DNA from 2 places in the Enterobacter sp. JBIWA008 genome. Region 2 is predicted to be linked to the other one. Evidence: predicted binding sites of a transcription regulator. Region 2 holds the regulator's gene; the other holds the start of a gene.

Region 1 (3,114 bases), 420 kb from region 2:
GGAACAAGAAATTCGGGCGGCGTTTGCGGGGCTGAAAAAATAAGCGCCCCGAATAATCCCCTCTCCCTGCGGGAGAGGGTTAGGGTGAGGGGTAAAATTATTTCACCGCCTCCGGCAGCGTCACAATCCACAGCTCGCTGTCCGACTCCGGCTTCTTCAGCGGCTTCACGCTGAGCGTGGTTTCAACCGGCTTATCATCCAGCGTCAGCTTGCCTTCCGCGTTCACCCGATAATTCTTGAGCTTCTTGCCCTCGACCGGGTTTTGCATCGCCACCTTCACGCCAAAGTCGTTATCGTTCGCCACCGCAAGCCGTTTGCTGTCGATCAGCGCCAGCCCTTCGGCCTTCTCCTGCTGCCAGCCCAGCGCGCGCAGGTCGACAACCTGCGTTTTTGCAGCAAGCGTTATGCCGCGCTGCGCCAGGGTTTTCTCATCATCGAACTCCGGGTATTCGCCCGGCTTGTCAAAGGCGGAAAGGTCGCTCGCCTTGCTGAGATCCACCTTGTAAATCAGGTTGCGCATCCCGTCGTTTTTATCGCTTCCCTGCTCAATCAGCAGGATATGCTGGTCATCGAGCGCCACGATGTCGCCGATTTTGGCGTCGCTGTTTTTACCGTAGGCCGCGCTGTCGATAGGGTAGCCGTACATCGCGGTTTTTCCGGTCGCCGGATCGAAGCTCACCAGACGCGTAAACAGCGCCTGCTTTTTGCTCTTTCCGTCGATATCCAGCGTGCTTTGCACGGCGGCGATAATCCGCCCGTCCGGCATCCGGGTCAGGCCTTCAAAGCCACGGTTTGCCTGACGCCATTTGATAATATTTGGCAGACCGCCCGCGATGGACGTCTCACCTTCCGCCGCCTGCGGCCCGTGGATCGTCAGGATCTTGCCTTTGCTGTCGACGTTAATAAGGAACGGGCCATACTCGTCGCACAGCCAGTAGCCGCCTTTCCCGTCCGGCGTGATGCCTTCCGTGTCCAGCCCGCGGTTGTCACCTTTCAGAATTTTGAGGGTATCGCTGAACGCCACTTCATTGGTGGAGCCAATCACGCCGCTTTGCAGCGGCAGACCGTTAATCTCGCCTTTATCATCATGCAGCGGTCGGGCATCCGTTGCCTCTGCTTTGCCGTTCTCAACGCGGATGGTCATCAGCAGCGGCGCGAAATCTGGCGTGACAAATATTTTGGCTTCGTTTTTACCCATTTTTGGCGCATCGGCGTTTGGACCGCGATCGGTCACGGTCGCAAAGGTCAGGGCGTCGCCCTGTTTGCCGGTAAACAGCAGGCCAGAACCGATTCCCACGGGCAGTCCGTTCGGAAACGCGCTGGCAAACGCGCCGCTGTAGCTCACGTGTGAGCCTTCAGGGAAGCTGACGACATAGCGCTCAGCAGTGGGCTGCGCCGCCAGGCCAGAGAAAGAGAGCGCACAACCAATTAGCACAGGAATAATTTTTCTTTTCATATTGTTAGCATCCGTAGAGTGAAGCCAACAACGTAAAGAATAAACGTGTCAGAAAAATGACACAGAACGAAGGCTGACCAACGCAGCGGCACGTATATCCCTCTTCAGAAATGTAAACTTACGTCTTTATCTATGACAACTGAAACATTTTTGGAAATTATTAGAAACCCAATTAATTCATCTCAAAGGGCTTTTTTCTCCTCGTTCAAACGTCGTTTAGTAAACTATTTAAACTTTTCCTAAACGCGAATTTAATTACCGTTGACGGCTCGCCAAAGAAACAGTTCGGCAACAGACATAAGCTAAATAGCTAACAAAATCAGCATAAAACCACGACATGCATCACATTTGCAGTCATAAACATCACTTGTTAAGGTGCCCTCAGATTAATTTGATGACGAGGAAACACTCATGAAAAAGCTTAACGTTCTCATCCTTTCCGCTCTGACCGCTGTCTCGGGCTCCGCACTGGCGATGGGCGGCAGCATTGAGCAGGGTAAAAACTTTACCAACCTGAATGTGGAAATGGGTAAATCGACCTCCGGTCTGTACACCGAAGGTAGCTGGCTGAAAAATACCGATGACGGCACCACGACCGGTGGCGTAGGTGCAGGATACAACTTCGAAGTCGGTCCGGTGATGTTGAACGCAGGCGCTAAGGCCCTCTACGTTGGCCCGAAAAAAGGCGATAACGGCGTAGCGTTCCCAATCGGTGGCGGCGTGAACGTTGCCCTGACCGACAGCATCAAGGTATTCGGCGAAGGTTACGTTGCGCCAGACGGGCTGAACAACAGCGTCAAAAACTACGTGGAAGCGAACGGCGGCGTCAGCTGGACCCCAATCAAACCTGTGACCCTGAAAGTGGGTTACCGCCACGTGAGCGTTGACGGCAAAGACGGTCGTCCAAACCACACGCTGATCGACGGCGCATACGTGGGCGGCGGCGTGAGCTTCTAAGCCGACGAACAAGCAAAAAAACCTGCCATGCGGCAGGTTTTTTTTTGTCTCGGGTATTACCTGTGCACCACCACCAGCTTCTGGTTCACAAACTCTTTGATCCCCAGATCCGACAGCTCGCGTCCGTAACCGGAGCGCTTCACGCCGCCGAACGGCAGCTCTGGCGCGGTATCGGTAAGCCAGTTGATATACACCATCCCGGTCTCAATACGTGACGCCATTTTCTTCGCCCGCTCGATATCCTGGCTGAACACCGCGCCGCCCAGACCGTAGTGAGAGTCGTTCGCCAGGGCGACCGCCTCATCGTCGTTTTTCACCACGTAAACCTGCGCCACCGGGCCGAAGAACTCTTCGAAGTACGCCGGGTTGTCGCGCGAGATATTGGTCAGGATGGTCGGTTCGAAGAAGCTCCCGTCGCGCTGAACGGGCTTGCCGCCATAGTGCAGCGTCGCGCCGTTTTTCACCGCCTCGTTGACCTGTTTAGTCAATGTTTCCAGAGCATCTTTAGACGACAGCGGCCCCAGCGTGGTGCTTTCGTCCAGCGGATCGCCAATCTTCACCTGCTTAAATGCCTCGGTGAATTTGCTCAGGAAGGCGTCGGCGATCTTTTCATGCAGGATAAAGCGCTTCGCCGCGGTACAGACCTGCCCGGCGTTGTTGAGCCGCGCATTCACGCCAATCTTCACGGCTTTATCCAGGTC
Region 2 (3,114 bases):
GAAGGAACAGCTCGTTAAGCCTTGCGCGCGTTGTGTCGTCAATCTCTTCCTGCGACAGACGGCGTTCAAATACCTCTTCCACCTTCAGTTCGCTGAGCGTTTCACGCTGCGCACCCAGCAGAATTTTCTCGCGCTGTTCGCGGCTGCGGCGTACCAGTAAGACCTCGACGGGAAGCGCTTCCGTCAGCGCCTGGATTTTACGCTGCATATCATGCAGATAGTCATCGGTCGTGATTTCGATATCCAGCCAGATGGGGGGATTTTGCTGGACGTCGCGCCATTGCTCCAGCTGGGCGGTAATGGCCGCCAGATCGCCCTTCAGCACCGCCAGCGGTTGGGTGACGGGGACCTCCATCGACTCAACGGCGCTGAGTTTGCCCTCGCTAAAGCTCACCAGATGAACACATTTGGCTTTGCCGGTCTCATCAAAACTGAGCGCAATGGGCGAGCCGCAGTAGCGAATGTGCTCGCAACCGCCAATGACCTGTGCCCGGTGAATATGTCCGAGTGCGATATAATCCGCTGGCGGGAAATTTTGTGCCGGGAAGGCATCCAGCGTGCCAATATAGATGTCACGTACCGCGTCACTTTTACTGGCACCGACGGTGGTGAGGTGGCCGGTGGCAATCACCGGAATGGCTTGCTCGCCGCGCAGGGAGCAGGCATCGGTATATTGTTGGTGATAATAGTCAGTGATGCTCTGCAGCAGATGCTGCTGTTTTTCTCCGCCGGACATCCCCGCCTGGCTCTGCACGATATCACGCGGGCGCAGGAAGGGAACCGGGCACAGTACCGCCCCAGGTGTACCGTCACGTTTTTTCAGGATCTGCGGAGCATGTCCGGCACTGGCCACCACGGTAGTGTTAAGGAAGGCCAGGATGTCGCGGGATTCATTCAGCATTGCGACGGAATCATGGTTACCGGCGACAATCACCAGATGACAGCCGGTTTGCTGCAGATTTACCACGAAGCGGTTGTAGAGCTCACGCGCATAGCTTGGCGGCGAACCGGTGTCGAAAATATCACCCGCCACAATAATCGCGTCCACCTCGTGCGTCCGGGCCGTTTCCAGCAGCCAGTTCAGGAACGCTTCATGTTCAGCCGCACGGCTTTTGCTGTAAAAATTTTGACCCAGATGCCAGTCCGAGGTGTGAAGTATTCGCATAGCTGATCCGTGGCAAAAAAGAGAAAGCAGGATTATAAACGTTCAGAGACGGGAAAATAACCGCTGTAATAAAACAACCGTTTGCCCGTTATCGTGGTACTGTTTTTCATAAATCTGTCATAAATCTGACGCATAATGACGCCGCATTACAAACTTGTAACTTAAATAAGATAAGACAGGGCAAAGTATGGCGAGACGTATTCTGGTCGTAGAAGATGAAGCTCCAATTCGTGAAATGGTGTGCTTCGTGCTCGAGCAAAACGGCTTCCAGCCGGTTGAAGCGGAGGATTATGACAGCGCGGTGAACCAGCTGAATGAACCCTGGCCCGATCTGATCCTGCTGGACTGGATGTTGCCTGGCGGCTCCGGACTGCAGTTTATCAAACACCTGAAGCGTGAAGCGCTGACCCGCGACATCCCGGTTGTGATGCTTACGGCGCGCGGAGAAGAGGAGGATCGCGTGCGCGGTCTGGAGACCGGCGCGGACGATTACATTACCAAACCATTCTCCCCCAAAGAGCTGGTGGCCCGCATTAAAGCCGTGATGCGCCGTATTTCGCCGATGGCGGTGGAAGAGGTGATTGAGATGCAGGGCCTCAGCCTTGACCCCACCTCACACCGCGTGATGACCGGTGAAAATCCTCTCGACATGGGGCCTACCGAATTTAAACTCCTGCACTTCTTTATGACCCACCCGGAGCGCGTTTACAGCCGCGAGCAGTTGCTGAATAACGTCTGGGGAACTAACGTGTATGTCGAAGACCGGACGGTTGACGTACATATTCGCCGCCTGCGTAAAGCACTGGAACTGAGCGGCCACGATCGTATGGTGCAGACGGTCCGCGGCACGGGTTATCGTTTTTCTACCCGTTTCTGAACAATGACAGGAGTGTGACGCGTGCTGGAACGTCTGTCATGGAAAAGGCTCGTCTTTGAACTGATCTTATGCTGTATTCCGGCCTTCCTACTGGGGGCCTTTCTTGGACACCTGCCGTGGTTTCTGCTGGCGTCGGTCACCGGGCTGCTGATTTGGCATTTCTGGAACCTGCTGCGTCTCTCCTGGTGGCTGTGGGTTGACCGAAGTATGACGCCGCCGCCGGGAAGCGGCAGCTGGGAGCCGCTGCTCTACGGTCTGCATCAGATGCAGATGCGTAATAAAAAGCGACGCCGCGAGCTGGGAAGCCTGATTAAGCGTTTTCGCAGCGGTGCTGAGTCACTGCCGGATGCCGTTATTCTTACGACCGAAGAAGGGACGATCTTCTGGTGTAATGGCCTTGCTCAACAGCTGCTGGGCCTGCGCTGGCCCGACGACAATGGCCAGAATATCCTCAACCTTTTGCGTTATCCCGAGTTCACGCTGTACCTGAAAAAGCGTGATTTTACCCGCCCGCACAATCTGAAGCTCAATAATGGTCGCCATCTGGAGATCCGCGTAATGCCCTACAGCGATAAGCAGTGGCTGATGGTGGCGCGCGATGTCACCCAGATGCACCAGCTGGAAGGGGCACGTCGCAACTTCTTCGCCAACGTCAGCCACGAACTGCGTACCCCGTTGACCGTGCTGCAGGGCTACCTGGAGATGATGCAGGAGCAAACGCTGGAAGGTGCGCCGCGTGAAAAAGCGCTGCACACCATGCGGGAGCAAACGCACCGGATGGAAGGCCTGGTGAAGCAGCTTTTGACCCTCTCGAAGATTGAAGCGGCGCCAACGCTCGCGCTGAATGACACCATTGATGTCCCGATGATGCTGCGGGTTGTGGAGCGTGAAGCGCAGACGTTAAGCCACAAAAAGCATCACCTGACCTTTGACGTCGACAACACGCTGAAGGTGCTGGGTAGTGAAGATGAGCTGCGTAGCGCCATTTCCAACCTGGTGTACAACGCGGTGAATCATACGCCGGAAGGGACGGATATCGTGGTGCGCTGGCACCATACCCTAACGGGGGCCG

The links. Region 2 encodes PhoB, which activates phosphate uptake and scavenging genes when phosphate is short. Its sites were predicted from a motif close to CTGTCATAAAACTGNCNNAT; they were not measured.
Region 1: a site for PhoB is predicted at 1,502-1,521, ahead of KGP24_RS03030 (esterase-like activity of phytase family protein). Genes of this name have one in related genera too.

The regions. Positions count from the first base shown of each region.
Region 1 covers NZ_CP074149.1:632,285-635,398, reverse strand. Annotated here, with positions in the region: gene yjiA (GTPase) at 1-43, shown strand, start outside; gene KGP24_RS03030 (esterase-like activity of phytase family protein) at 98-1,456, opposite strand; gene KGP24_RS03025 (YfaZ family outer membrane protein) at 1,868-2,413, shown strand; gene KGP24_RS03020 (NAD-dependent succinate-semialdehyde dehydrogenase) at 2,470-3,114, opposite strand, start outside.
Region 2 covers NZ_CP074149.1:1,049,751-1,052,864, forward strand. Annotated here, with positions in the region: gene sbcD (exonuclease subunit SbcD) at 1-1,165, opposite strand, end outside; gene phoB (phosphate response regulator transcription factor PhoB) at 1,353-2,042, shown strand; gene phoR (phosphate regulon sensor histidine kinase PhoR) at 2,064-3,114, shown strand, end outside.